One region of the Bacillus sp. FSL H8-0534 genome, then DNA from elsewhere that is predicted to be linked to it. Evidence: predicted binding sites of a transcription regulator. Region 1 holds the regulator's gene; the other holds the start of a gene.
What was found. The regulator CtsR, encoded in region 1, represses protease genes until heat stress. The targets are predictions, from matches to a motif close to ATGGTCAATAAAGGTCAAACA.
Positions count from the first base shown of each region.

Region 2: the regulator CtsR is predicted to act here: its motif matches at 4,820-4,840, upstream of clpB (ATP-dependent chaperone ClpB).

Region 1 is NZ_JBBOUC010000001.1:3,018,548-3,030,777, reverse strand. Features, by position in the region: rRNA gene MHH71_RS15520 (16S ribosomal RNA) at 1-139, shown strand, start outside; rRNA gene MHH71_RS15515 (23S ribosomal RNA) at 285-3,206, shown strand; rRNA gene rrf (5S ribosomal RNA) at 3,257-3,372, shown strand; gene MHH71_RS15505 (CtsR family transcriptional regulator) at 3,600-4,061, shown strand; gene MHH71_RS15500 (UvrB/UvrC motif-containing protein) at 4,210-4,758, shown strand; gene MHH71_RS15495 (protein arginine kinase) at 4,763-5,827, shown strand; gene clpC (ATP-dependent protease ATP-binding subunit ClpC) at 5,850-8,285, shown strand; gene radA (DNA repair protein RadA) at 8,380-9,756, shown strand; gene disA (DNA integrity scanning diadenylate cyclase DisA) at 9,760-10,833, shown strand; gene MHH71_RS15475 (PIN/TRAM domain-containing protein) at 10,994-12,112, shown strand; gene ispD (2-C-methyl-D-erythritol 4-phosphate cytidylyltransferase) at 12,129-12,230, shown strand, end outside.
Region 2 is NZ_JBBOUC010000001.1:1,883,336-1,895,565, forward strand. Features, by position in the region: gene MHH71_RS09850 (NAD-dependent epimerase/dehydratase family protein) at 154-1,014, opposite strand; gene MHH71_RS09855 (hydrolase) at 1,072-1,806, opposite strand; gene MHH71_RS09860 (YjzD family protein) at 1,964-2,146, shown strand; gene clpB (ATP-dependent chaperone ClpB) at 2,185-4,785, opposite strand; gene MHH71_RS09870 (YjzC family protein) at 4,992-5,171, opposite strand; gene MHH71_RS09875 (Cof-type HAD-IIB family hydrolase) at 5,715-6,524, shown strand; gene MHH71_RS09880 (hypothetical protein) at 6,625-6,765, shown strand; gene MHH71_RS09885 (DUF3813 domain-containing protein) at 6,766-6,963, shown strand; gene MHH71_RS09890 (YitT family protein) at 6,991-7,848, opposite strand; gene MHH71_RS09895 (DUF3941 domain-containing protein) at 7,956-8,087, shown strand; gene prsA (peptidylprolyl isomerase PrsA) at 8,211-9,065, shown strand; gene MHH71_RS09905 (CvfB family protein) at 9,388-10,254, opposite strand; gene MHH71_RS09910 (YajQ family cyclic di-GMP-binding protein) at 10,397-10,888, shown strand; gene MHH71_RS09915 (SpaA isopeptide-forming pilin-related protein) at 11,731-12,230, shown strand, end outside.

The sequences.
Region 1 (12,230 bases):
GTCACACCACGAGAGTTTGTAACACCCGAAGTCGGTGGGGTAACCTTTTTGGAGCCAGCCGCCTAAGGTGGGACAGATGATTGGGGTGAAGTCGTAACAAGGTAGCCGTATCGGAAGGTGCGGCTGGATCACCTCCTTTCTATGGAGAATTGATGAACGCTGTTCATCAATATAAGTTTCCGTGTTTCGTTTTGTTCAGTTTTGAGAGAACTATCTCTCAGAAATAAATGTATGTTCTTTGAAAACTAGATAACAGTGTAGCTCATATTTTTTAATTTTAGTTTGGTTAAGTTAGAAAGGGCGCACGGTGGATGCCTTGACACTAGGAGTCGATGAAGGACGGGACTAACGCCGATATGCTTCGGGGAGCTGTAAGTAAGCTTTGATCCGAAGATTTCCGAATGGGGAAACCCACCATACGTAATGGTATGGTATCCTTACCTGAATACATAGGGTAAGGAAGACAGACCCAGGGAACTGAAACATCTAAGTACCTGGAGGAAGAGAAAGCAAATGCGATTTCCTGAGTAGCGGCGAGCGAAACGGAATCTAGCCCAAACCAAGAGGCTTGCCTCTTGGGGTTGTAGGACATTCTATACGGAGTTACAAAGGAACGAGGTAGACGAAGCAGCCTGGAAAGGCTCGTCATAGAGGGTAACAACCCCGTAGTCGAAACTTCGTTCTCTCTTGAATGTATCCTGAGTACGGCGGAACACGTGAAATTCCGTCGGAATCTGGGAGGACCATCTCCCAAGGCTAAATACTACCTAGTGATCGATAGTGAACCAGTACCGTGAGGGAAAGGTGAAAAGCACCCCGGAAGGGGAGTGAAAGAGATCCTGAAACCGTGTGCCTACAAATAGTCAGAGCCCGTTAATGGGTGATGGCGTGCCTTTTGTAGAATGAACCGGCGAGTTACGATCCCGTGCGAGGTTAAGCTGAAGAGGCGGAGCCGTAGCGAAAGCGAGTCTGAATAGGGCGTTTAGTACGTGGTCGTAGACCCGAAACCAGGTGATCTACCCATGTCCAGGGTGAAGTTCAGGTAACACTGAATGGAGGCCCGAACCCACGCACGTTGAAAAGTGCGGGGATGAGGTGTGGGTAGCGGAGAAATTCCAATCGAACCTGGAGATAGCTGGTTCTCCCCGAAATAGCTTTAGGGCTAGCCTTAAGTGTAAGAGTCTTGGAGGTAGAGCACTGATTGAACTAGGGGTCCTCATCGGATTACCGAATTCAGTCAAACTCCGAATGCCAATGACTTATCCTTAGGAGTCAGACTGCGAGTGATAAGATCCGTAGTCAAGAGGGAAACAGCCCAGATCGCCAGCTAAGGTCCCAAAGTGTGTATTAAGTGGAAAAGGATGTGGAGTTGCTTAGACAACTAGGATGTTGGCTTAGAAGCAGCCACCATTTAAAGAGTGCGTAATAGCTCACTAGTCGAGTGACTCTGCGCCGAAAATGTACCGGGGCTAAATACACCACCGAAGCTGCGAATTGATACCTATGGTATCAGTGGTAGGGGAGCGTTCTAAGGGCAGTGAAGTCAGACCGTAAGGACTGGTGGAGCGCTTAGAAGTGAGAATGCCGGTATGAGTAGCGAAAGACGGGTGAGAATCCCGTCCACCGAATGCCTAAGGTTTCCTGAGGAAGGCTCGTCCGCTCAGGGTTAGTCAGGACCTAAGCCGAGGCCGACAGGCGTAGGCGATGGACAACAGGTTGATATTCCTGTACCACCTCTTTATCGTTTGAGCAATGGAGGGACGCAGAAGGATAGAAGAAGCGTGCGATTGGTTGTGCACGTCCAAGCAGTTAGGCTGATAAGTAGGCAAATCCGCTTATCGTGAAGGCTGAGCTGTGATGGGGAAGCTCCTTATGGAGCGAAGTCTTTGATTCCCCGCTGCCAAGAAAAGCTTCTAGCGAGATAAAAGGTGCCTGTACCGCAAACCGACACAGGTAGGCGAGGAGAGAATCCTAAGGTGTGCGAGAGAACTCTGGTTAAGGAACTCGGCAAAATGACCCCGTAACTTCGGGAGAAGGGGTGCTTTCTTAACGGAAAGCCGCAGTGAATAGGCCCAAGCGACTGTTTAGCAAAAACACAGGTCTCTGCGAAGCCGTAAGGCGAAGTATAGGGGCTGACACCTGCCCGGTGCTGGAAGGTTAAGGAGAGGGGTTAGCGTAAGCGAAGCTCTGAACTGAAGCCCCAGTAAACGGCGGCCGTAACTATAACGGTCCTAAGGTAGCGAAATTCCTTGTCGGGTAAGTTCCGACCCGCACGAAAGGTGTAACGATTTGGGCACTGTCTCAACCAGAGACTCGGTGAAATTATAGTACCTGTGAAGATGCAGGTTACCCGCGACAGGACGGAAAGACCCCGTGGAGCTTTACTGTAGCCTGATATTGAATTTTGGTACAGTTTGTACAGGATAGGCGGGAGCCTTTGAAGCCGGAGCGCTAGCTTCGGTGGAGGCGCTGGTGGGATACCGCCCTGACTGTATTGAAATTCTAACCTACGGGTCTTATCGACCCGGGAGACAGTGTCAGGTGGGCAGTTTGACTGGGGCGGTCGCCTCCTAAAGTGTAACGGAGGCGCCCAAAGGTTCCCTCAGAATGGTTGGAAATCATTCGTAGAGTGCAAAGGCATAAGGGAGCTTGACTGCGAGACCTACAAGTCGAGCAGGGACGAAAGTCGGGCTTAGTGATCCGGTGGTTCCGCATGGAAGGGCCATCGCTCAACGGATAAAAGCTACCCCGGGGATAACAGGCTTATCTCCCCCAAGAGTCCACATCGACGGGGAGGTTTGGCACCTCGATGTCGGCTCATCGCATCCTGGGGCTGTAGTCGGTCCCAAGGGTTGGGCTGTTCGCCCATTAAAGCGGTACGCGAGCTGGGTTCAGAACGTCGTGAGACAGTTCGGTCCCTATCCGTCGTGGGCGTAGGAAATTTGAGAGGAGCTGTCCTTAGTACGAGAGGACCGGGATGGACGCACCGCTGGTGTACCAGTTGTTCTGCCAAGGGCATAGCTGGGTAGCTATGTGCGGAAGGGATAAGTGCTGAAAGCATCTAAGCATGAAGCCCCCCTCAAGATGAGATTTCCCATAGCGTAAGCTAGTAAGATCCCTGAAAGATGATCAGGTTGATAGGTTCGAGGTGGAAGCATGGTGACATGTGGAGCTGACGAATACTAATAGATCGAGGACTTAACCATATAATATGAAGCAAATGTTATCTAGTTTTGAAGGAATATACCTTCAATAGTTTGGTGATGATGGCAGAGAGGTCACACCCGTTCCCATACCGAACACGGAAGTTAAGCTCTCTAGCGCCGATGGTAGTTGGGACCTTGTCCCTGTGAGAGTAGGACGTCGCCAAGCAATTAAAGCACGAGTCAATTGACTCGTGCTTTTTTGTATATTTTTATTTGGTATTAATACGTACAAATAAAAATGAGAAGTTAATTCTGTTGTATAAAATATAAACGTAGTGATTAAAGAAAAGAAATTTTGGCTAGGATAGTGAGGAAGCAAAAGAGTTGCAAATTTCTTTAATACGTATATAATTAAAGTCAAAGATAGTCAAAGTCAATAAAGGTGGCGGATAAATGAGAAATATATCTGATATCATTGAGCAATATCTAAAGCAAGTTATTGACTTAAGCAATAATAATGTGATTGAGATTAAGAGAAATGAGGTTGCGGATCGATTTGATTGTGTTCCGTCTCAAATTAATTATGTAATCAATACTCGCTTTACGTTAGAAAGAGGATTTGTAGTTGAAAGTAAACGAGGCGGAGGAGGTTACATTCGCATTATCAAAGTCAAATTGCATGACGATATAGACATTATTGATCAAATGCTTCATATGATCGAGCATAGTATTGCGCAAGGGAATGCGGAAAGTATCATTATACGATTAGTGGAAGAAGATATTGTGACCAATCGGGAAGCAAAACTTATGCTGAGCGTATTAGATCGATCTGTATTATTAATGGATTTACCTTCTAGAGATGAACTTAGGGCTCGGATATTATGCGCAATGTTAAGGACACTGAAATATAAATAAATACAGCTTTTGTTAAGAAATGTTTTTAGTGGTAATTCATTTTATAGTGGGACTTTTTACAGACAAGATTCAGTGAAAAAAATAATCTAGTGGTGTATAAAAAGTATCATGAGGTAGATCGTTCCTATTGTAAAGGTGGGGATATAAGATGACTTGTCAAAATTGTAATATAAGACCAGCAGCATTACATTATACAAAAGTAATAAACGGACAAAAGACGGAAGTTCATCTTTGTGAGCAATGTGCAGAGCAAAATGGCTATACGTCTTTCTTTCAATCACCACAATCTAGTTTTTCCTTCCATGACTTACTAGCTGGATTGCTACATGGAGAACCATCAATGTTTGAAAACCAAGAGGATAGTTTTTCAGATGCAAGAGTATTACGATGTTCAACTTGTAATATGACATATAAACAATTTGCAAAAGTAGGTCGCTTTGGATGTGCTTCTTGTTATGAGACATTTAAGGAACAACTAAAGCCAATGTTGAAGCGGCTTCATGGTGGTCATACAAATCATTGTGGAAAAATTCCCGAGCGTATGGGAGGAAATATTCATCTAAAGAAAGAATTAGATGAACTAAAATTAAAATTAAAGCAATGTATACAGAAAGAAGAATTTGAAAAAGCAGCTCAAACGCGTGATCAAATCCGAAGTATTGAAAATCAGCTTAGTGAGCATAGAGGGGGGGAATAGTTCTATGTCACTGGATCGTATTATGAATGAAGCAATTAGTCCGTGGATGAGGGGAGATGGCCCCGATTCTGATATTGTTTTAAGTAGTCGTATTCGTTTGGCTCGTAATTTAAAAGATTATCATTTCCCTATTATGCAAACTGATGAAGAAGCTAAGCAGATTACTAATTTATTTCAAAAGAAGTTTGTAAATCAGAAAGTGAAATCCCTCGGGAATTTTGAACTATTAAAAATGAATGAACTAAAACCGCTTCAGCGAAGAGTTTTAGTAGAAAAACATTTAATTAGTCCTAATCTTGCTGGAACGGAATTTGGTACTTGTCTACTATCAGAAAGTGAACATATAAGTGTGATGCTTAATGAAGAAGATCATGTGCGAATTCAATGTTTATTCTCAGGGCTGCAATTATCAGAAGCACTGCAAAGCGCAAACAAAATGGATACATGGATTGAAAAAGCAGTTGAATATGCTTTTGATGAATCGCTTGGCTATATTACCAGTTGCCCCACAAATGTTGGTACGGGGTTACGAGCTTCTGTAATGATGCATTTACCAGCACTTGTTTTGACGAAACGGATAAATCGTATTATACAAGCAATTCAACAATTAGGTTTAGTCGTAAGAGGAATATACGGTGAAGGTAGCGAAGCCTTAGGTAATATATTTCAAGTTTCTAATCAAATGACATTAGGAAAATCAGAAGAAGATATTATAGCAGATTTAGAGAGTGTTGTTCATCAGCTTATACAACAAGAGAGAGTAGCTCGAGAACTAATTATGAAAAATTCAAGTATTGAACTTGAAGACCGAGTATATCGTTCTTACGGTGTACTGGCTAATAGTCGATTAATTCAATCGGCAGAAGCTGCTACTTGTCTGTCAGATATGCGGTTAGGTATTGATCTTGATTATATAAAAAATATATCAAGAAATATTTTAACAGAGTTAATGGTACTAACTCAGCCAGGAATTTTACAGCAATACGCAGGAGGTCCTTTAAGCCCAGAAGAAAGGGATTATCGAAGGGCGACATTAATCCGTGAAAGACTACGAATTGAACAAAATTGAGCGCAAGTAGGAGGCGATTTCTATGATGTTTGGAAGATTTACAGAAAGAGCACAGAAAGTATTAGCTTTATCTCAAGAAGAAGCAATTCGCATTGGGCATAATAATATTGGTACAGAACATATTTTACTTGGGCTTGTACGCGAAGGGGAAGGAATTGCAGCTAAAGCGTTAATTGCTCTTGGGCTAAGTCCAGAGAAGGTACAAAAAGAGGTAGAGGCATTAATTGGTCGTGGAACAGAGATGTCTCAAACTGTTCATTATACACCGCGTGCCAAAAAAGTAATTGAGTTATCAATGGATGAGGCACGTAAGCTAGGTCATTCTTATGTTGGAACGGAACATATTTTACTAGGATTGATCCGTGAAGGTGAAGGTGTTGCAGCGCGTGTTTTAAATAACTTAGGCGTAAGTTTAAACAAAGCAAGACAACAAGTATTGCAGCTCCTTGGAAGCAATGAAGCTACATCAGGCCATCAAGGTGGTGCATCAGCAAATGCAAATACACCAACGCTTGATAGTTTAGCGCGAGATTTGACAGTTGTTGCACGTGAAGGACGCTTAGATCCTGTTATTGGCCGTAGTAAAGAGATTCAACGTGTTATTGAAGTATTGAGCCGTAGAACTAAGAATAACCCAGTATTAATTGGAGAACCTGGGGTAGGTAAAACAGCAATTGCTGAAGGTCTAGCACAGCAAATTGTAAATAATGAAGTTCCAGAAACATTACGCGATAAGCGTGTTATGACGTTAGATATGGGTACAGTTGTTGCTGGCACGAAATACCGTGGTGAGTTTGAGGATCGTTTAAAGAAAGTGATGGATGAAATTCGCCAAGCTGGTAATATCATTCTATTTATTGATGAACTTCATACATTAATTGGTGCAGGTGGTGCAGAAGGTGCAATTGACGCATCCAATATTTTGAAACCATCATTAGCACGTGGTGAATTGCAATGTATTGGGGCGACAACATTAGATGAGTATCGTAAATACATTGAAAAAGATGCAGCACTAGAAAGACGTTTCCAACCAATTCATGTTGACGAGCCAAGCTTAGAAGAATCGATTCAAATTTTAAGAGGGTTACGCGATCGTTACGAGGCGCATCACCGCGTTTCCATTACAGATGATGCAATTGAAGCAGCTGTAAAACTTTCGGATCGTTATATTACAGATCGTTTCTTACCTGATAAAGCAATTGACTTAATCGATGAAGCAGCTTCAAAAGTACGCTTACGTTCTTATACAACACCACCAGATTTAAAAGAACTTGAAGTGAAACTTGAAGAAATTCGAAAAGAAAAGGATGCAGCCGTACAGAGCCAAGAATTTGAAAAGGCAGCTTCTTTACGAGATATGGAACAACGTTTACGTGAAAAATTAGAGGATACAAAACGTCAGTGGAAAGAGCAGCAAGGAAAAGAAAATTCAGAAGTAACAGTAGAAGACATTGCAAATGTTGTTTCTACGTGGACGCGTATTCCGGTTTCTAAACTTGCACAAACAGAAACAAATAAATTATTGAATCTAGAATCCATTTTACATGACCGTGTAATTGGCCAAGATGAAGCTGTTGTCGCAGTAGCGAAAGCAGTGCGCCGCGCAAGAGCGGGTTTAAAAGATCCGAAACGCCCAATTGGTTCATTTATTTTCTTAGGACCGACTGGTGTAGGTAAAACGGAGCTTGCGCGTGCATTAGCAGAATCTATGTTTGGTGATGAAGATGCAATGATTCGTATTGATATGTCTGAGTATATGGAGAAACATTCTACTTCTCGCTTAGTGGGGTCTCCCCCAGGATATGTGGGATATGAAGAAGGCGGCCAATTAACAGAAAAAGTTCGTCGCAAACCATATTCTGTCGTGCTGTTAGATGAAGTAGAGAAGGCACATCCAGATGTATTTAACATTTTACTGCAAGTGCTAGAAGATGGGCGTTTAACAGACTCTAAAGGGCGTACAGTTGATTTCCGAAATACAATTGTTATTATGACATCTAACGTTGGTGCCGAAGCATTAAAACGTAATAAACATCTCGGTTTTAACGTACAAGATGAGAGTCGTGATTATTCAGATATGAAGGGTAAAGTAATGGATGAATTGAAAAAAGCATTTCGTCCAGAGTTCTTAAACCGTATTGATGAAATCATTGTTTTCCATATGCTTGAGAAAAAACATATTCAAGAAATTGTAACGCTTATGGTTAATCAATTAGTAAATCGGTTAAAAGAACAAGAGATTGAATTAGAGTTAACAAGTACAGCAATTGAAGCGATTGCTGATAAAGGATTCGATCGTGAGTATGGTGCTCGTCCACTTCGTCGAGCAATCCAAAAACATGTGGAAGATCGATTGTCAGAAGAACTTCTAAAAGGAGCAATTGAGAAAGGTCAAAAAGTTGTCTTTGACGCCGAAGGGGAATCATTTGTCATTCGCAGTGCAGAAAAGGTAAAATAAGTATAGACAAACAAGGAGGGCTAAATAATAGCCCTCTTTCTTGTACGAGAAGGATGTATGTTTATAGATGAAAGTGAAGTGAAGTAAAAACAAGATGGCTAAAAAGAAAACGAAATTTATATGTCAAGAATGTGGTTATCAGTCACCAAAATATATGGGTAAGTGCCCTGGATGTGGGCAATGGAATACGCTTGTCGAAGAGATGGAACAAGTTGTATCATCGCGTCGCATCAACTATGCAAATGCGATTCAAACGGAAGTAACAAAGCCAAGGCGTCTTACAGAAGTAGAAACAAAGTCAGAGGCACGGATTGAAACAAAATTTCAAGAATTTAATCGTGTACTCGGTGGAGGAATTGTTGACGGTTCCCTCGTACTTATTGGAGGAGATCCTGGAATTGGAAAATCAACCTTACTACTACAAATATCATCGCAATTAGCAGATTCTTCGTATGATGTATTGTATATATCTGGTGAAGAATCAGCAAAACAAATTAAACTTCGTGCAGATCGTCTACATGTAAATGGAAGCAACTTATTTGTTGTTTCGGAAACAGATTTACAGCGAATTGCGGCACATATCGATGAAATGAACCCTTCCTTTGTTGTCATTGATTCCATTCAAACTATTTATTTGCCAGAAGTAACCTCAGCACCAGGTAGTGTTTCGCAAGTACGTGAATGTACAGCGGAACTGATGAAACTTGCAAAAACGAAAGGAATTCCAATTTTTATCGTAGGACATGTAACGAAAGAAGGGGCAATTGCAGGACCGCGTATGTTAGAACATATGGTGGATGCGGTTCTTTATTTTGAAGGAGACCGTCATCATACATATCGTATTTTGCGAGCGGTTAAAAATCGCTTTGGTTCTACAAATGAGATGGGTATTTTTGAAATGAAGGAACTCGGTCTTGCGGAAGTATTAAATCCTTCTGAAATTTTTCTAGAAGAAAGACCTGTTGGAGTTGCTGGCTCTACAGTTGTTGCTTCTATGGAAGGGACAAGGCCTGTTTTAGTAGAAATACAAGCATTAATTTCTCCTACTAGTTTTGGAAATCCACGAAGAATGGCTACAGGGATTGATCATAATCGTGTATCGCTTATTATGGCAGTGCTAGAAAAAAGAGCAGGTTTATTATTGCAAAACCAAGATGCGTATTTAAAGGTTGCTGGAGGATTGAGATTGGATGAACCAGCAATTGATTTGGCAGTGGCTTTAAGTATTGCATCGAGTTTTCGAGATAAGTCAACTGCCCCGACCGATGCGGTAATAGGAGAAGTTGGGTTAACTGGAGAAGTAAGAAGGGTATCGAGAATTGAACAACGAGTACAAGAAGCGGCTAAATTAGGATTTCAGCGTGCCATAATCCCGAAAAAAAATTTAGGGGGTTGGACAATTCCTGAGGGGATTGAAGTAGTTGGTGTTTCTAATTTAGGAGAGGCGCTTCGTTTGACATTAGGAGGCTAGGCTATGGAAGAAAACAAGCAACGTGTCAAAAGTATGATTAATATTTTGCAGCTTGTTGCACCAGGGACACCTTTGCGAGAAGGCATAGATAATGTACTTCGTGCGCAAACAGGTGGCTTAATTGTCCTTGGGTATAATGATCAAATTAAAAGCATTGTTGATGGAGGATTTCACATTAATTGTGCATTCTCTCCCGCTAGTTTATACGAACTAGCAAAAATGGATGGAGCTCTTATTTTAAATGAGACGGGAAGTAAAATTTTAATTGCAAATGCACAGTTAGTTCCCGAGTCATCTATTGATTCCATTGAAACAGGAATGCGTCATCGCACAGCAGAACGTGTAGCGAAGCAAACAGGAAGTCTTGTTGTTGCTATTTCACAAAGACGTAACGTAATTACGCTATATCAGGGAGGTTTACGTTATACACTAAAAGACATAGGCGTTATTTTAACAAAGGCAAATCAGGCTATTCAAACTTTAGAAAAATATAAAGCAGTATGGAATGATGGTATTACGAACTTGGGTATTCTAGAATTTGAGGAAGTTGTTACGATGTCTGAAGTGGTCCACGTCCTACATAGTGTCGAGATGGTACTCCGTATTAAGAATGAAATTCTAAGTTATATTCATGAATTAGGAACAGAAGGTAGACTTATTCGTTTACAGCTTACTGAGCTGTTGGCTGATTTGGAAGCAGAGGCAGCATTATTAATTAAAGACTACTATCAAGAAAAGACGCAGGATCACTATCAAATTTTAAAAAAATTACAGGAACTTGCAAATGCACAGCTTTTAGAAGATAGTGATTTAGTGAAATTGCTTGGTTACCCAGGGCAAATGAGTTTAGAGGAAAGTGTTACACCGAGAGGATATAGGATTACAAGTAAAATTTCTCGGGTACCACCTCTTATTATTGAAAATTTGATCAATCGATTTAAAACATTGCAAGGCGTTTGTCGTGCAAGTATTAATGAGTTAGATGATGTAGAAGGAATTGGAGAAGTTCGGGCGAAAAAAATACGAGAAGGTTTAAAACGAATCCAAGAGCATTTATATATGAGTAGACACAATTAAGAATATTACATTGATTTCATAATATAACGACACTAGCACATTTTTGGTATATGATATGATATATTGGTAAATAAACCAATTTATAAAAAGACACGTCCGCTTTTGCATTCGGCGTTTTGATTAGCAAAACAATGGTTAATAATGAGTAGGAGGTGGTTGGATGTTAAAACGGATCGTACAGCTCTTCGTTTTAGTAATCGGAGGAGCGTTAGGGATTTATTTAATCCCGAAAGTTATTAATGTATTGGACATGGGTGCAATCCCGTTACTGGAGGGCTCATATGTTCGTGCAATTATTGGTGCAATTATTTTATTTTTAACAACATTTTGGCTCGTAGATTATATTGTTCAGCTTATTAAACATATTGAGGAAGCTCTTGTAAAGGCGCCTGTAACAGATGTTTTATTTGGCACGCTAGGATTAATCTCAGGTCTTATTGTTGCGTATTTAATTTTGATACCAATTCGTGAATTTACAATTCCAGTCATTAGTACTGTATTGCAAATCTTCTTTACACTTCTACTTGGTTACTTAGGATTCCAGGTAGGATTTAAAAAGAGAAATGAATTGTTAGGATTATTTACACTACCACAACGCGGTGGCAAGAAGAAAAATAACAATAGTGATAATGAAGAGGCTGAAACGGAAACAGGAGTAGAGGAATCTTTTTCGCATTGGAAAATTCTTGATACTAGTGTAATTATTGATGGACGTATTGCTGATATTTGTCAAACGAAATTCCTAGAAGGAACGATTGTCATTCCTCAGTTTGTATTAGAGGAGTTGCAACATATTGCTGATTCTTCGGATGCATTAAAGCGTAATCGAGGACGTAGAGGATTAGATATTTTAAACCGTATTCAAAAAGAGATGCCAATTCCAGTAGAGATTTATGAAGGCGATTTCGAAGATATTCAAGAAGTGGATAGCAAGCTTGTGAAATTAGCGAAAGTAACTGGTGGTACTGTTGTCACAAATGATTTTAACTTAAATAAAGTTTCTGAACTACAAGGAGTAACAGTTCTAAACATTAATGATTTAGCAAATGCAATTAAGCCAGTTGTACTTCCCGGTGAAGAACTAAGCGTTTATGTTGTCAAAGATGGAAAAGAGCAAAATCAAGGTGTTGCTTATTTAGATGATGGTACGATGATTGTAGTAGAAGATGGTCGAGAATATGTTGGCTCACAACTTGATGTACTCGTTACGAGTGTACTACAAACATCTGCTGGTCGTATGATTTTTGCAAAGCGAAAATTACTAGAAAAAGCATTATAAGTAGAGGATTATTAGCATGTATACATTAATTATTCCGGCCGCGGGCCGAGGAAAGCGAATGGGTGCTGGTAAAAATAAATTATTTTTGCTTATTAATGAAGTGCCTATTATTGTGCAT
Region 2 (12,230 bases), 1.1 Mb from region 1:
TGAAAATAAACGGAGATTTTCACTCGTTTTCTCCTTTTGTTTTCACTTGGCATGGGGCCAAAAAAGGACCTGACCGCTTCTATGCATGGGCGGATACTCTCTCCCACCTAAAAAAAGGTTTTATATCGGTTTTTCAATTTATATTTGTATAGTTTAACATATGTTATGTTCTTCGTATAACTCTTTATATCGTTTTAAATGTGTCAATTGCTTATTTAAACCGAATTCTAACGGCGTGTTTTTCACAATACAAACACTCTTTATCTCTTCTCCTTTTACTTCTTTAACAGTTTTTTTCACTTTATGCTCGGCATTTAAAAGGATAATTCCTTTTTCCCATAGATTTTCTTTACCACTGATCATATTATATACACCTAAATTTTCTATGGTTTTACCTTTTTCCCATAAATATTCACACACATCTTCTACATAAAGAAGGTCCTCTCCATTTTCATTTTGAAGAAGCTCATATTCCTTTTCCATAAGTTCAGAAAGAATAAGCCTGTGGTACGTCATAAAGGAAGGCTGCCATGGGCCATATAAAGTTGGAACACGAAGTATACTATAACGAATATTCCCCTTCTCCACTTCTTCCTCTACTTTCATAAATAATCGTTTATTTTCAGATTGATCTTGCACATTTGCTATTTCAATAGAAGAAAGTACATTTAGCTTCAGTTGTTTTCTTTCGCACATATGAATGACGCGCTTTAAATATTGTAAAATGATTCGTTCATTTCGAAATCCGCTTTGCCTGTTCGGTTCACATAAACAAAAGTAAGCCGCATCAAATTGATCGGTTTCTACTGTCTTCCATCCGCTCTCATCTCTTATAGACGAATACATAAACAAATCATTCCGCCCAATTAGAAATAACTTTTCTTCACTTACTTTTGACATACTTTCCAGATCAGCAAAATCAAGGCCATATACTTCTACTTCTTCCGCAAGCATTTTATTTACAAGATGATAGCCTACAAACGAAAGTGCTCCTATAATTAGTACGCGCTTCATGTCACCAACCCTTTCTCCCTCTAAACAAATAGCTCCTCATTTATGTATATTGGAGCTTCATAAATCTTCTTCATATTTTTTAAAGAAATGACATGTATGTTGAACCATCTTATATTTTACATGTTGCAAATGAAACGATAGTGAGGTCTCACAATTTTTATTTATCCGCTTTTTTTCATATTCACGTAACAATTGCTTGCGCGCTTTTTGTTCTTGTGTGGATACAAATATTTTTACAGGCACACAAGAAGGTAAATAAGAAAAAGACTTCTTAGCAATTTCCGCTTCTAACTGAGCTTCCTTCACATCATACGCAAGCAATAACTCTCTCACTAACCTTTTATAGAAAAATTTATGCTCTTTTTCAAATTCCACATGTGCAGGCAAATCTAGGCATGGAGTAAGCATCACTACAGATCGAATACATTCTGGGTATCGATTCATCATTTCAAGAGCCACAAGAGCCCCCATTCCATCTGCAATGATATGAATTTGTTCGTTTAGTGTTTCTTTTTTCATAACAACATGATACAAACGCTTCGCTAAACGAACCGATTGATCATTCCCCCAATGTCTCCCGTATAAATTAGATGAAAAAACGGTATATCCATTTTCTATCAGCCCATTTAAAAAATGAGCGCGCCCCGCATGCTGCGTCCATAAACTTGTACCATTCTCAATAAAATAATTGTAATCACCAAGAAGCATGACACCAAATCCATTGGGCTTCTCTGGCAAATAAATCACACATGGTTCTTGTTCTAAGTAAAAAAAACGTTCCGTAACACTCATCATTCTCCCGCCTTATTTTCTAAACATAAAAACTACTCCTTTATAATGTATGAAAGGAATACAATTTTGCTTTGAAAAATCTACAAATATTTTTTCTATATTCTTTTTTCAATTGTGTTACAATAAGGACAGATTGAACGAATAGGGGTGTGAAAAGATGCGTGTAATTTGGGCCTTTATTTGGTCGTTCCTGCTTGTACATATGATGAGCTATGTAATTAGCTCTATGACCGGCGGTGTATACGATTTCCAACAAGCGTCTATTTTCTCAGTTGTTCTTGCTGTGCTTGTAATGGCAATTGCAGCAGCAATTCCAAACGAACCAGTAGAACAACACTAATAAAGAAAGAGCCCGGATTCAATCTCCGGACTCTTTTTTTATTGGACATGAACAACTAGTTCGTTATTTTCCACATCAACAACTACATGACTATTATCAGTAATTGTTCCCGCAATCAATTCCCGTGCTAACTTTGTTTCAACTTGACGCTGTACATATCGTTTTAATGGACGCGCTCCATACATCGGATCGAACCCAGATTCCACAACAAACTCTTTTGCTACTTCTGTTAATTCCACTGTAATATGACGATCTATTAAACGCCCTTGTAACTCTTTTACAATTTTATCAACGATTCCTTTGATCTCATTTGTTGTAAGTGGTTTAAATAAAATAATTTCATCCACACGATTTAAAAACTCTGGACGAAAATGTCCTCTAAGCTGCCCCATAACAAGATCTCTTGCTTCCTCTTTAATTGTACCATCTTCTTGTAACCCTTCTAATAAATGCCCTGAACCAATATTTGATGTCATAATAATCACTGTATTTTTGAAATCCACTGTTCGTCCTTGTGAATCCGTAATACGCCCATCATCTAACATTTGTAATAAAATGTTGAATACTTCTGGATGTGCTTTTTCAATTTCATCTAATAAAATAACGGAATATGGTTTACGGCGTACGGCTTCTGTTAATTGTCCACCTTCCTCATATCCTACATATCCAGGAGGAGCTCCAATCAAGCGAGACACAGCATGTTTCTCCATATACTCGGACATATCAATGCGAATGATTTGCTCTTCACTATCAAATAAAGATTGTGCTAATGTTTTCGCAAGTTCTGTTTTCCCAACGCCTGTTGGTCCTAAGAAAATGAATGAACCGATTGGACGATTTGGATCTTTAATACCAGCGCGAGCACGAAGAACTGCATCCGCCACAAGACTAACTGCTTCCTCTTGCCCAATAACACGTTCTGATAAAATTTGCTCTAAGCGTAGCAGTTTTTCACGTTCACCTTCTACAAGCTTTGCAACTGGTATGCCAGTCCAACGTGAAACGATATTTGCAATTTCTTCTTCACTTACTTCTTCACGAAGCAAACGGTTCTCTTGTTCGTTATGCGCTCCCGTTTCTTCCGCCTCTCTTAATTCTTTTTCCACTGCTGGAATTTTACCATGACGAAGCTCTGCTGCTTTATTTAAGTCGTAATTCCCTTCTGCTTCTTCTAATTCACGACGTAAACGTTCAAGGTGTTCCCTTAAGTCACGAACTTTATGGATTTCTTCTTTTTCTTTTTGCCATTGCGCTCGCATTCCATTTGCAACTTCTTTTAAATCAGATAGTTCACGTTGCAATGTTTTTAGTCGCTCTTGACTACCACGATCCGTTTCTTTTCCTAAAGCAGCTTCTTCAATTTCCAGCTGCATAATGCGGCGCGTTACTTCATCCAATTCTGTTGGCATAGAATCAATTTCTGTTCGAATTGTTGCGCACGCTTCATCAACAAGGTCAATCGCTTTATCTGGTAAAAAGCGATCAGATATATATCGATCAGACAATACAGACGCCGCTACAATCGCACGGTCATGAATATTTACACCATGATAAATTTCAAAGCGCTCTTTTAAACCACGTAAAATAGAAATTGTATCTTCTACCGTTGGCTCTTCCGCTAACACTTGTTGAAAACGACGTTCTAGCGCTGGATCTTTCTCAATATATTTTCGATATTCATCTAAAGTAGTCGCTCCAATACAATGAAGTTCACCGCGTGCAAGCATTGGTTTTAACATATTCCCTGCATCCATCGCCCCTTCTGTTTTACCAGCACCAACAATTGTATGGAGCTCATCAATGAATAAAAGAATACGCCCTTCACTTTTTTTGATTTCATTTAACACAGCTTGCAAACGTTCTTCAAACTCACCACGGAACTTTGCACCCGCCACAAGCGCGCTCATATCTAACGCAAAGATTGTTCTATCTTTTAATCCTTCTGGTACATCTTTTCGCACAATTCGTTGTGCCAATCCTTCAACAATTGCTGTTTTCCCAACGCCTGGTTCACCAATTAAAACAGGGTTGTTTTTTGTTTTACGAGAAAGAATGCGGATAACCCGGCGAATTTCGCTATCACGACCAATGACAGGATCAATTTTCCCTTGTCTTACTTCTGCCACTAAATCACGGCCATACTTTTCTAACGCTTCATATGTTACTTCTGGATTTTGACTAGTCACTCTCTGATTCCCCCGAACTTCCATTAAAGACTGTAATAATGTATCCTTCGTAATGTGAAATGCTGTGAACAAGTGATTCATATCACCTTTTTCCTCGCAAAATGCGAGCAATACATGTTCCACTGAAATATATTCATCTTGCAGTTTTTTTGCCTCTGCCTCTGCTTTAACGAGTAATTGCCCTAAAGCATTTGTCACATACACTTTGCCAGCTTCTACACCACTTCCTGTAACAGATGGTTTCTTTTGAAGCAATCTTTCTACTTCTTTCGTTAATTGTTCTATATTGACATTCATTTTTTGAAAAATACGCACTGCTAATCCATCTTGCTGCTGTAATAATGCAAGTAATAGATGAACAGTATCAACTTCTTGATGATGATGAGATACCGCTAAAGATTGAGCACTCATAATTGCTTCTTGTGTTTTCGTCGTCATTTGATTTAAGTCCATCTTCATAAACCTCCAAACATTGGAATCCTCTTGATGTTTGACCTTTTTTGATTTTTTGACTTTATTTGACCTTTAATTTAATTATACGCCAATTGTCTTTTTTATACAATGAATTTGATTATGAAATTTGAACTTTGTTTCCCAAAAATAGTATGTATACCTCTGCTCTTCAATCACAAAAGCCGCAATATAAATTGCGGCTTCTCTTACGGCTTTCTTTTATATGTCCACTGGCGGTTCTGATTCGAATTCTCAGGAAACCTTTGACCAGCAGTTAATTTTACCAGTTGTGGATCTTTAACCATACTTCCTGTTTCACCAATTTCTACATAAATCCCATCATTTGGTGCTTTCTGTCCAGAACGAAACCTATGATTTTGTCCCATTTTCATTCTCCTTCCATGACATCTTTACACCGTTAGTATATCCATTTTTGAGAAAGCCTTTCTGTTATGTTTAGGAAACGAGTCATATTTTTTATTACTGTTCATATGTATGACTTTACATGATAAAGCAGGAGAACAAGCATCACTTGTTGAAAAAAAAGAAACCGACCTATTCTAGGCCAGTTCCAAAGGAGAGTCAAACATATACGAGAAGATTACATGTTCATTATATGTCTTGCTGCGCCCGTAATGTAACCCTTTTCACAAATTGTACAAAATGAAAGAAACATTATTTGAACTTTCAAAAAAATCATTGACTTTTCTGATTTTGGGTAGGAAATAGTGGACACTAACATGTTTCGCGACGTAAGATGAATATATAATGAAACTTCCATTCATGGTTGTTTCTCCCGCATTAACGGGGGATGGAGACCCCCGCTGATGGAAGTTCCACTTTATCTATACACTTTCCAACCTCTTATTTCTGCATCTTAAAACGGAAATACAGATAGAAACAAAAAATTTTTCATAAGAGGTGAAAACATGAAAAAACAACATTTAATCGCATTAGATTTAGATGGCACTTTACTTACAGACAATAAAATTATTTCCGCACGAACAAAGCAAACAATTGAAAAAGCAAAAGAACAAGGACATGTTGTTGTCATTTCAACAGGACGTCCATTTCGCGCTAGTCACGCTTATTATAAAGAACTTGGTTTGAATACACCTATCGTTAACTTTAACGGCGCTTATGTTCATCACCCGCTTGATACAAATTGGGGAACGCACCATTCCCCCCTTGAGCTTTCTACTGCACAAGAAATCGTTCGGGCTTGCTTTGATTTTGGCGTTAAAAACATTTATGCCGAAGTAATTGACGATGTATATGTTCGCGAAATTGATGAGGATAAAAAGCATATCTTTGAATTTGGCTCTCCAAATATTTTCACAGGAGACTTACTAAACATTTTGCAAGATCATCCAACATGCTTATTAATCGATGCACTGGATGAGCAATCAACAGCTATTCGTAAGCATTTAACAGATATGCATGCAGAAGTGATTGATCATCGAAAATGGGGTGCTCCTTGGCCGATTATTGAAATTGTGAAAAGCGGCCTCAATAAAGCGATTGGACTTCAAAAAGTTTCTAGCTATTATAACATTCCACAAGAACGAATTATTGCGTTCGGTGACGAAGACAATGATTTTGAGATGATTGAGTTTGCAGGTCACGGCATCGCCATGGGTAATGCCATTCCTGAATTAAAAACATTAGCGAATCATACGACATTAACAAACGAAGAAGATGGAATTGCTCTTTATTTAGAAGAGGTTCTTGGATTGTAATCTAAAAATTCCCTACTTATAGTTTGGCTCAAAACGCTCATACTATAACTAGACACAGCGATGTGTCAGTTGTTTTCTGCTAAAAAAGGGGGAATTACGAATGGGTAAAAAGAACAAATCAAAACGCTTCACCCAACAAGGGGCCGATGCTGTTATGAAGCATGCTGAAAGATTCCCGTACCGCGGTACATTAGCTGATGCAGAAAAAGAACGAAACAACTCTTCTCTCGGAGGGGTTTAAATGGGTAACTTATTATTTCAGCAAGCACGAGATGCTGTTGCAGGCGCCGTTTCTTGTTCAAGCGGCACAGAACAGCGGGAACTCGTTTATAGAGCCAAAAATGCTTTGCAATCCGCTTATGCCAATTCTTCAACTGCTGAAAAGGTACAACTGCGTGAGATGCAACAGCAACTGCAAAACATTACTAACACACATTAAAACAAGAGGACCGATTCCCGGTCCTCTTTAATCTTTCCGAAACAACCCAAATATACCGACCGTTTGAATGACATTTGTAAATGCGCCAGGATCTACCTGTCTAATAATTCTCTCTAGTTCATATAGCTCGTAACGGGTAATCACAATCATTAGCATTTCTTTATTTTCATTTGTATATGCCCCTGTCGCTGGTATAGTTGTAATACCGCGTACTAAACGTGCTTGAATCGCTTTTCGTACATCTTTACCATTTTTCGTAACGATAAATGCTGTAATTTTCACATGACGAGTATGAATTGCATCAATAATCCTCGATGATACATATAGTGTCACTAACGTGTATAACGCTTTTTCCCATCCGTACAAATAGCCAGCTGCAATAATGATGATTGCATTAAAGAAAAAGAAATATGTTCCGACAGGCTTATCTTTTATTTTTGACAAAATCATTGCAATAATATCTAAACCACCTGTGGAAGCTCCCCATTTTAAGGCAATTCCTACCCCTATCGCTGAAATGAGACCACCAAAAATAGCATTCAATATAATATCATTTGAAACAGCCTTCACTGGTATAATTTCTAAAAACAGTGTCATAAATACAACACATAAAAAACTAAATAACGTAAACGCTTTTCCGACCTTTTTCCATGCTAAAATAACGACCGGAATATTAAATAAAGCAAAAAGTACTCCCGTCGATATGTGAATCGATGCAAAATCGCCTAACACTTGCGAAAGCAATTGAGATAATCCCGCGAAACCGCTCGCATATACTTTTGCTGGCGTTAAGAACAAGTTCATTCCAATTGCATTTAATAAACCTGCGATGATAACAACAATTAGTTTTTTCGTTAATTCGGCATAATTTAATTTTAAGTCCATACCCCATCCACCTTTATACATAATAGGTTCACCACTACTCGTATACATAGTCTTTACGAAAACGGAAATGATAAACGTACAACTGTTTAGAAATGGAGTTGATATGTATGCCGCATACAAGCGATAATGACAAAAAAGCACGCGATAATAATGCAAAGCGCACACAAAAAAATGAACAAGAACAAAAAAATATTCAGCAAGGAAAACGTGCATACTCTAAAAAAACAGATCATCTTTAATTATTTCGTACATCAACATAATTGTTGATGTACTTTTTTATTTCACAAAAAACATCTCAAATTCACTTCTTGTTCACTTCTCTATTTTACAATAATAACAGCATAATTAGATGAGGTGTTAGGATGAAAAGAAAACAATTATGGATAGCAACAGCTGCGCTCGGAACGTTAATGCTGTCTGCTTGTGGTCCAAAAGATAACTCAGAGGCGATTGCAACATCAAAAGTTTCAACCATTACAAAAGGTGATTTTGACAAGCAGTTAAAAGAACGGTACGGAAAAGATATGCTATATGAAATGATGGCACAAGATATCATGACAAAAAAATATAAAGTATCTGATGATGAAGTCGATAAAGAATTCAAAAAAGCAAAAGATCAATTTGGTGATCAATTCAAAACGGTATTAGAAAGTAACCGCCTAAAAGATGAAGATGACTTTAAAAATCAAATTAGGTTCAAATTAGCAATGAACGAAGCCATTAAGAAAAGCATTACAGATAAAGATGTAAAAGCAAACTATAAACCTGAAATTAAAGCCAGCCACATTTTAGTAAACGATGAAAAAACGGCAAATGATATTAAGAAACAACTGGATGAAGGTGCTTCATTCGAAGAGTTAGCAAAACAACAGTCACAGGACCCAGGTTCAAAGGAAAATGGCGGAGACCTTGGATACTTCGGTCCAGGTAAAATGGTACCTGAATTTGAAGAAGCGGCTTACAAATTAAATGTCGGTGAAATTAGCAAACCTATCAAGTCATCACAAGGCTATCACATTATTAAACTTACCGATAAAAAAGAATTAAAACCATATGATGAAGTAAAAGATTCCATTCGTAAAAATCTGGAAGAAAAGTTGTTAGCAGATCAAACTACAGGTCAGAAAATATTGTTAGACGAATTCAAGAAAGCTGATATTAAAGTAAAAGATAGCGATTTGAAAGATACATTCTCTCGTCTTTCCGGGCAACAATAAAAAATCTAGCAACAGAGTGGGCTGGTAGAAAAATAGTAAATGAAATTTCACCCCGCATTAGCGGGCAGTAAGACTCTCACCTCAAGATTCAGAGAAAAACGAGAAAGATAAGTGAGAAATCAACTGCTCGTAAAAGCCCGATTGGCGAGAGCTAATAATCAGTGGGAGATGAAGAAAACCCCACTGATTAAAGTTTCACTTTATCGGAGCAAATTCGAATATATCGACGTTCCGACACATAACGACAAAAAAAAGGAGCCTGCTGACTCCTGTTTCCCAACACTCTGAAAATCCGAACAAGCATGAGCCTGTTCGGATTTTTTTATTTCTTGAAGTACGTCCAACCTTCTTCTTGATAAACCTTTTCTTCTTTCATCAACTTACCAAGCGCACGTTTAAACGCTGCTTTACTCATATTAAAACGTTCTTTAATGTCTTCTGGATGGCTCTTATCCCAAAACGGCATTGCTCCTCCGCGGCTCTCCATGTACTCATAAACCACCGCAGCATCATCTTCCATTCCCTCTTCTTTACGCGGAAGAAGTGAAATATTAATCGTACCATCATCTTTCACATCAATAATACGGCCCGTTACACGCTCACCAATACGAACTTGTTCTTTTCTTTCTGTGTGGTGTAAAAAGGCACGGAAATGTTCATCCGTTAATACAAACGAACCAACTTGAAGTGAGCGATATACACGTCCGTTCACATTTTTATTACGCATAGATGGCGTTGCCTCTACAATAATTTCCTGCATATCTGAATCTCTTGCCGGAAGAGCAATAAGACGACCACGATTTGTTAATTTTAATGTACAATATAACTCATCGCCTTCTTCTGGCCAAACTGGTGTATAAATTGGAAACTCATCAGCTGGGATTAAGATATCCTTAGAAACACCGATATCAACGAACACACCTAAATCAGGTTTTACTTCTACGACTTTTACCCAATTCCAATCACTTATCGTAATAAGCGGCGTCTTCATTGTCGCAGAAATTCGCTCTTGATGATCAAGATATAGAAATACATCAATCGTATCGCCTTCCTCAATTTCTCCCGCTACTTCATTTTTATGTAAAAATACTTCTTCATAACCATCCTCATCGTCAAATCCAACCATATATCCAATTTCCGTTTCTCGTAAAACAGTTACCTGTTCAATCGATCCTGGCTGCAAATACATATATTTTAATTCCCTTCTATATATAAAGTATATTTTTATCATTCCAAAGAAAGCTTCATTATAACACGAATTTTCCTTTATTTGTCCAACTCGCAAAAATTCACTATAATAAGAGGTGGAATTTAATTTGGAGGTGCTTACTATGGCAAAAGATAGTTCTTTTGACATCGTTTCAAAAGTAGAATTACCAGAAGTAACAAATGCTATTAACATCGCATTAAAAGAAATTCAAAATCGATATGACTTTAAAGGAAGCAAGAGTGATATTAAATTAGAAAAAGAAGTAATCGTTTTAACTTCTGATGATGAATTTAAATTAGATCAAGTAAAAGATGTTCTTATTTCAAAACTAGTTAAACGCGAAGTACCAATTAAAAACTTAGACTACGGAAAAGTAGAAAGCGCTACTGGTAACACAGTACGTCAACGTGCAACACTGCAACAAGGTATCGATAAAGATAACGCGAAGAAAATTAATAACATTATTAAAGAGTTAAAATTAAAAGTGAAAACACAAGTACAAGATGATCAAGTACGCGTAACAGCAAAAAGCCGCGATGACTTACAAGCAGTAATCGCAGCGGTTCGTAGCGCTGATTTACCAATCGACGTACAATTCATTAACTATCGTTAATAGAAAAATAATAAAAAATGATAAACACACGTAAAATAGCGCTTCACCTAACCCTTTTTGGTCAGATGAAGCGCTATTTTTTCATATTTTGGCAGGCTACGATGAGATAGGCCTGCATTTGGACAGACTTCAGCCCTCAGAACCGAGCGTATCGATAACCATCTACTTTTGTCTATAATTGAAATTTATCAGGATTATACTTTTTTCAAATATTCTCATTAATCAATTCTATTTTACAGAAAAAAACTGTTTCACCTTCTAACTAATTGAACTACCCCCACCTTCACTTCGTTTAGAGGAGGGGGTCTTCACGGTTAAAATGATAAAATCCATTATTCTACCCATGATATTCCTTATATATAAAATTATAAATTATAACATAAAAATATAATAACTTCGTATGCAATATTGCATACGAAAACAGATTGCAAACCATCTATTTTCTGAATATAATAAACATAAAATATGGCTAAATTTTCAGAAAATAAATAAAGGTAATTTTAAAGAGCGGATTGAATACCAAAAACGTTCATCTAATAAACGAATTATTAATTGTGTTTATTTTCAAATAGCTAGATTTCACCTTTCAAAACTCATTTTTTTGAAAAGATTTTTAATAGTATAGAATAATATTTATATCAAGAAAGTTAGTCCAATACATAGTAATCTTAATAAAGGTTATAGCTCAGATAAGTCAACAAATATTGTCAGACATTATAAGATTCTAAAATAACCATTATTTTAATTTAAATTTTCGGAATAATCAAACTGAAATATCCGAAGTAAGAAAAATTAACATGTACATATTTATTACTAAAACTTTAATGAATGGTGGGAATGAAATGAAACGCAAAGTATTAACAAAATGGTTTGGAATTATAAGTTTAATCATTATGTTGCTAGGAGTTTCTATTCCACAAGCAGCAGCTGAGATAATACATCAAGAAAAGTTTCAAATTAACTGGAATCACATTAAATTCAAAGGTGCTGAAGTAAAAATAAAGGCAGATCTCTTAAAAACTTCATCAAAAGATGTTGCATATTGTTTATCACCTGATTTGAATTCACCAAACGGAGAGGAACTTCCTGAAATCGGGAAAGAAAATGATTTTGTATATCGTGTTTTACTTTATGGCTATCCTCAAAAAACACCAGCTGAACTGGGAGTTTCTACAAAAGAGGAAGCATACTATGCAACTCAATTAGCTATCTGGGTTGCATCTAAAAAAATCGAAATTGCTGATTCAAAACCAGAGAACCAACCGGTATATAATCTTGTAAAACAGCTGATAGACAAAGCTTCTAAAGGTACTGAAGTACAGGAAACATACTTAAACATAAT